DNA from 2 places in the Pseudomonas macauensis genome. Region 1 is predicted to be linked to the other one. Evidence: predicted binding sites of a transcription regulator. Region 1 holds the regulator's gene; the other holds the start of a gene.
The links. The regulator LexA, encoded in region 1, represses DNA repair genes until DNA is damaged. The targets are predictions, from matches to a motif close to CTGTNTNNNNANACAG.
Positions count from the first base shown of each region.

Region 2: the regulator LexA is predicted to act here: its motif matches at 2,083-2,098, upstream of recN (DNA repair protein RecN).

Region 1 is NZ_CP138377.1:4,105,104-4,108,509, forward strand. Features, by position in the region: gene SD196_RS18790 (L,D-transpeptidase family protein) at 1-486, opposite strand, end outside; gene SD196_RS18795 (TetR/AcrR family transcriptional regulator) at 543-1,253, opposite strand; gene lexA (transcriptional repressor LexA) at 1,506-2,120, shown strand; gene sulA (SOS-induced cell division inhibitor SulA) at 2,134-2,607, shown strand; gene SD196_RS18810 (hypothetical protein) at 2,650-2,889, opposite strand; gene SD196_RS18815 (DUF6586 family protein) at 3,003-3,406, opposite strand, start outside.
Region 2 is NZ_CP138377.1:5,100,540-5,103,945, reverse strand. Features, by position in the region: gene fur (ferric iron uptake transcriptional regulator) at 1-161, shown strand, start outside; gene recN (DNA repair protein RecN) at 383-2,059, opposite strand; gene grpE (nucleotide exchange factor GrpE) at 2,257-2,820, shown strand; gene dnaK (molecular chaperone DnaK) at 2,911-3,406, shown strand, end outside.

The DNA.
Region 1 (3,406 bases):
CTCTTCGATACGGACCCGGCAATGGAGGGGAACCCGGGGAAAGAGTTCCAGCAGATCGTCATTGCGCAGGCGGATACAGCCATGGGACAGCGGCACGCCCATGGGCTCACAGTCAGGCGTGCCGTGCAGGTAGATGTAACGGCGGAAGGTATCGACCTCGCCCATCCGGTTACGCCCCGCCTCGCATCCGCTGAGCCAGAGGATGCGCGTAAGAATCCAGTCGCGGCCGGGAAACTCATCGTGCAGCGCCGGGCTCCAGACCTCGCCGGTCCAGCGCCGGCCCTTGAGCACCGCGCCCCTGGGCAGGCCGTCGCCGATACGCGCGCGAACCTGGTGCAGGCCACGCGGCGTGCAACCGGAGCCGCTCCGCTCGCCTGCACCATTGGCCGCCGTGGAGATCGGCAGGCGCACGCGCAGCTGCTCCCCGGCAAAGCCGTAGAGCATCTGATCGGACAGGGAAATATGGAGGAGATCGAGGTCAGCCATGGCTGGCTACTTTAGCCGATCAGGCCTGCACCGCCCAGCGCGATGCCGGGCGTCGTTCAGACCTTGGCTGGTGCGGCGCTCGACTTGTTACGCGGCTTGAGCTGCGCACCCGCCAGCGAAGGATCGCTGACACCGCTGTCGGCGCGCATCCCGGCGGCCAGGAACGGCACCATCAGGCGCATCACCTGCTCGATGGAGGTATTCACGCCGAAGTCGTTCTCGGCCATGGCGCGCAGCGCCTTGATACCGGACATGCTGAATACCGCGGTACCCAGCATGAAGTGCACACGCCAGAACAGCTCCAGCGGCGGCAGACGCGGAGCGGCTTCGTGCACCAACAGCATGTAGCGACGGAATACCTTGCCGTAGACTTCTTCGAGGTATTTGCGCAGGTGGCCCTGGCTCTGACTGAAAGCCAGACCGAGCAGGCGCATGAAGATGGACAGGTCATTGCCGCTGCGCGGCTTCACTGCCATGGCCTGGACGACCAGCAGCTCCAGCAGCTCTTCCAGGGTGGCGCGCGGCGCATCAGGCTTGGCCTGGCGGCGGTCCAGCTCCTTTTCGAGACTCATGCAGAACGGGCCGAGGAAGCGCGAGAAGACCGCCTGGATCAGCGCCTTCTTCGAGCCGAAGTGATAGTTCACCGCCGCGAGGTTCACCCCCGCCTTGCTGGTGATCAGACGCAAAGAAGTCTCAGCGAAGCCTTTCTCCGCGAACAGCTGTTCCGCAGCATCCAGGATGCGTTCGACGGTTTCCGACTGGGCCATGGCTACTCCGCCTGACAAACACTTGTTTGAAACATACGTTTCAGCCTCGCGCATTGTCAAGCAAAGTGCGACCGATTGTTAACAAAAACATGGGCAATGCGACGAGGTGACTTCAATTTCAGCAAGACGCTTGCCAGCCCGCACAGGTTACATCCTCGACCGCTACGCCGACAGCCGTGCGAAATTAGTCATTGCCAGGGCGCCTTCACTGTATATAATTCCAGTCACTGTATAAAAAGCCAGAGTATGGACATGCTGAAGCTGACGCCGCGCCAAGCCGAGATTCTCGCTTTCATCAAACGCTGCCTGGAAGACAACGGCTATCCGCCCACCCGCGCGGAAATCGCCCAGGAGCTCGGCTTCAAATCGCCCAACGCCGCCGAGGAGCATCTCAAAGCCCTCGCCCGTAAAGGCGCGATCGAGATGACCCCGGGTGCCTCCCGCGGCATCCGCATCCCCGGCTTCGAACCCAAGGCCGCCGCCAACGAAGACGAACTGCCGATCATCGGTCGCGTCGCCGCCGGCGCTCCGATCCTCGCCGAGCAGAACGTCGACGACACCTGCCGCATCAACCCCACCTTCTTCAACCCGCCGGCCGACTACCTGCTGCGCGTACGCGGGCAAAGCATGAAGGACGTCGGCATCCTCGACGGCGACCTGCTCGCCGTGCACGTCACCCGCGAAGCGCGCAACGGCCAGATCGTGGTCGCCCGCCTCGGCGAGGAAGTCACGGTAAAGCGCTTCAAGCGCGAAGGCAGCAAGGTCTGGCTGATCGCCGAGAACCCCGAGTTCGCCCCCATCGAAGTCGACCTCAAGGAACAGGAACTGGTCATCGAAGGCTTGAGCGTCGGCGTGATCCGTCGCTGAACAGGAGATATCCATGCAGTACCCGCAGCCGCTGAACCTGCCGCAACTCCCGCTGTTCCAGGAAGCACTCTGGGCGAGCGGTACTGCTCCTTTGCTTCCGGAGCTGATGGAAGACGAACCCGCCGACGACGAGAGCGCCTTCAGCGAGATCGCCCTGCGCGGCCTCCCCGGCCAGTGCCTGACGCTGCTGGCGCCGATGCTCCGCGAGTTGAGCGAGGAAAGCGATTCCCGCTGGCTGACGCTGATCGCCCCGCCCTCCAGCCTGACCCCGGACTGGCTGCGCAAGGCCGGCCTGAACCGCGAGCGCATCCTGCTGCTGCCGGCGCGCGACCAGGCAGCCGCCCAAGCCCTGGCCTGCGAAGCGCTGCGCCTGGGCAACAGTCATACGGTAGTGAGCTGGCTGAATCTCAACGCCAAGGCGCGCACGCAACTGTCCCGCGCCGCCGTTGCCGGTCAAGCGCAGAGTCTGAATATTCGTCTGGGATGAGGGAGAGGCTTCGCCGCGAACGCCGCGAAGCCGGAACGAGCCTTAGTGAAGAACGCGCGGACCTTCGTCGTCCATGCTCATGTCGCCACCTTCGGCGAGACGGCCGGCCATCTGCACGCCGACATTGAACATCGCCTTGGCGATTTCGATGTGCTGACCCTGCAGGAACCCTTTGGCGTCAGCGGAGAATTCCAGGGTCACCAGCGACTCCTCATCATCCGCGCGACGCAGCACGATACGCCCGTCAGGCAGCTCTACGATTTCCAGAAATGAGGTTGGCATAGCGAAGGTTCTCCACAGCAGAACCCGTAGTGTAACAGTCACATTCGCTACACCCTAGCGCAACATTCCGCCAGCCGACCGGACGGTCGCAGCTCTGCGTATCAGAGCACCAATCAGAGCTCGGTCAGCGATGCGCGGAAGCGCAGCACCAGCTCTTTCAGGGATTTGCGCCAGGCTTCGAGCTCTTCGTTGCCCAGTTCGACCGGTGCCTCTTCATCGACATTCACCGCCTGGATCAGCGGCTGGGTCGGATCGACCTTGGCTTTTTTCGGCTCGCTCGGCGGCTGGAACAAGGCGGCGTAGGCAGCCAGCAGGCGACCCAGCCAAGCTTCCGGCGATTGCGCCAGCTCGACCATTTCCGCCAGCTCCGGGCTCGGGGCGGCGGCCAGCACTTCGGCGTTCAGGAGCATCTCGACGCGCGGCGCACCGGCCTGGGGCAAGCGGTAGTAGCCGGCAATCTCATGGGCCACGCCCAGAACCGCACCGTAAAGGTGAAACAGCGCCGCTTCGCGCTCGG
Region 2 (3,406 bases), 1.0 Mb from region 1:
CCGACAGTGGCCACCATGACCACATGGTCTGCGTCGATACCGGCGAAGTCATCGAGTTCATGGACTCGGAAATCGAAAAACGCCAGAAGGAGATCGTCAGGGAGCGCGGCTTCGAGCTCGTCGATCACAATCTGGTGCTCTACGTGCGTAAAAAGAAGTAAGCACACGCAGATGCAGAAACGGCGACCCTAGGGTCGCCGTTTTCGTTTGTGGCACGGTTCGTCGGGCGTAGGGCGTATAACGCTCCGCGTTATACGCCGATTGACCATGGTCCCGCTTCGCTCTGGTTCGACCTGGGAATGATTGGCCAAGCTCAGCCGCGAAGTCAGCGATGCGGTAGGTGTATCGACGTACAACCGCGACCGGTTGTACGCCCTACGGGTCAGCCCTGTATGGCGGAGTCCACCATCTTGCGTGCGTGGGCCAGGGATTCCTTGGTCAGGTCGACCCCGCCGAGCATGCGGGCGATTTCCTCGATGCGTTCGGCCTTTTTCAGGTTGGCCACGGCGGTGCGGGTTTCGCTGGTGTCGCGGTCCTTGTGCACGAACAGGTGCTGGTGCCCCTGTGCAGCCACCTGTGGCAGGTGGGTGACGGTCAGTACCTGGCCGCGATCGCCCAGACGCCGCAGCAGTTGGCCGACGACTTCGGCGGTGGGGCCGCCGATGCCGACGTCCACTTCGTCGAAAACCAGGGTCGGGATGCGCGAGGTCTGCGCGGTGATCACCTGGATCGCCAGGCTGATGCGCGACAGCTCGCCGCCCGAGGCAACTTTCGCCAGGCCCTTCATGGGCTGGCCGGGGTTGGCGCTGACCAGGAACTCCAGCTGCTCCAGGCCGTTCACCTGGGGTTCGTCCGAGTTGGCTTCGCGCAGGTCGATGGCGAAGCGGCCACCGGGCATGCCCAGGCGCTGCATTTCCACTTCCACCGCCTTGGCCAGCTGCGGCGCGGCGGTTTGGCGGATGCGGCTGAGTTCTTCGGCCTTCTCCTGGTAATGACGGGCATAGGCGGCCAGTTCGTCGCCCAGGCGCTCGACGGCTTCATCATCGGCGTTCAGCGCTTCCAGCTCATCCAGCAGGCGCTGCTGCAGGTCCTGCAGTTCGTGGGGTTGTACGCGATGCTTGCGGGCCAGGCTGTAGATGGCGTCCATGCGTTCTTCCAGTTGTTGCAGGCGCATGGGATCGGCGTCGAAGTTGTCGACGAAGCGGTTCAGCTCGCCAATTGCCTCTTCCACCTGGATCTGCGCGCTGGACAGCAGGTTCACCGCTTCGCCCAGCGCCACCGGCTGGCTCGGGAAGGCAGTGAGGCGATTGAGGCTCGAAGTCAGGGCTGAAAGCACGTTGCCGGCATCGCTTTCGCTGCACATTTCCACTACTTGCCGGCACGCGGCGATCAGGCTGCCGGCGTTGCTCAGGGTCTTGTGTTCGGCTTCCAGCGTCTCCAGTTCGTTATCACCCAGGCCGAGGTTTTCCAGTTCTTCCAGCTGGTAGCTGAGCAACTGGTGGCGAGCGCGTTGCTCGTCGCCATTGCGCGACAGGCGGTCCAGCTCCTGGCGGGTCTGCTTCCAGCGCTGCGCGGCAAGGTGCACCTGGCGCGCCAGGTCCTGGCTGCCGGCGTATTCGTCGAGCAGGCGGCGGTGGGTGTCGGCCTTGAGCAGGGACTGGTGCTCGTGCTGGCTGTGGATGTCGATGAGCAGTTCGCCCAGGTGCTTGAGGTCGCCCAGAGGGCAGGGCGTGCCGTTGATATAGGCGCGGGAGCGGCCTTCGGCGGTGATCACCCGGCGCAGGATGCACGGGCCGTCCTGCTCCAGGTCGCGCTCGGCCAGCCAATCGCGGGCTTCGGCAATCGCGCTGACATCGAAGCTGGCGAGAATGTCGGTCTTGTCGGCGCCGGGGCGCACCACGCCGCTGTCGGCGCGGTCGCCCAGGGCGAGGCCGAGGGCGTCGAGCATGATCGACTTGCCGGCGCCGGTTTCGCCGGTGATCACGGTCATGCCAGCGGCGAGCTCGAGATCGAGGTGCTCGACGATGGCGTAGTTGTGCACGGACAGGTGAACCAGCATGGGCGGCGGCTCCATCAATAAGTCTGGTTATTTATACAGTATTTTTTGCCGCTGGCAATTCTCTCCTGTCGCATTGGGGTGCCCATGAGGTCGGCGCCCTTGAAGTCGAAAAAATCCGCCCCATATAGACGGCAGAGCCGCGGACCAATAGGTTCGCTTTGTTTTCAAAGGCTTATTTTCTTTTTTAGGAGAGTGGCATGTCTGACGAACAACAGACTCGGGATTCCCAGTTCAACGAGCAGCCGGAAACCGGTGCTGCCGAGGACCTGAACGCCCGCGTGCTGGAGCTGGAAGAGCAGCTCGCCGCGGCCAAGGATCAGAGCCTGCGCGCCGTCGCCGAACTGCAGAACGTCCGCCGCCGCGCCGAGCAGGACGTGGAAAAAGCGCACAAGTTCGCCTTGGAGAAATTCGCCGGCGACCTGCTGCCGATCGTCGATACCCTCGAGCGCGCGCTGGAGATGTCGAACCCGGAAGACGAGGCGATCAAGCCGATGCGCGAAGGCATCGAGCTGACGCTGAAGATGTTCCACGACACCCTGAAGCGCTTCAATCTCGAGCCGGTCGATCCGCACGGCGAGCCGTTCAATCCCGAGCATCACCAAGCCATGGCGATGGAAGAGAGCGTGCGTCTGGAGCCGGGTAGCGTGGTCAAGGTGTTCCAGAAGGGTTACCTGCTCAACGGTCGCCTGCTGCGTCCGGCGATGGTCGTGGTCAGCAAGGCGCCCGAACAAACCCCGCCTTCGATCGACGAGAAGGCTTGAAATCCACCACCCGGTCCCCATCTGGGTAATCAACCGAGCCAAAGACCCGCAACAGGGTCAGCGCGGAATCTAATTTCTGGAGAGTGAAATATGGGCAAAATCATTGGTATCGACCTGGGGACCACCAACTCCTGTGTGTCCATCCTGGAGAACGGTAACGTCAAGGTCATCGAGAACGCCGAAGGCGCTCGTACCACCCCGTCGATCATCGGTTACGCCAACGACGGCGAAATTCTGGTCGGTCAGCCGGCCAAGCGCCAGGCCGTGACCAACCCGAAGAACACCCTGTACGCGGTGAAGCGCCTGATCGGTCGTCGCTTCGAAGAAGACGTCGTACAGAAAGACATCAAGATGGTGCCTTACGCCATCGTCAAGGCTGACAACGGCGACGCCTGGGTCGAGGCCAAGGGCCAGAAGATGGCTCCGCCGCAGGTCTCCGCCGAAGTCCTGAAGAAGATGAAGAAGACCGCCGAGGATTACCTGGGCGAGCCGGTCACCGAAGCGGTCATCACCGTTCCGGCCTACTTCAACGACAGCCAGCGTCAGGCCACCAAGGACGCCGGTCGTATCGCCGGTCTGGACGTCA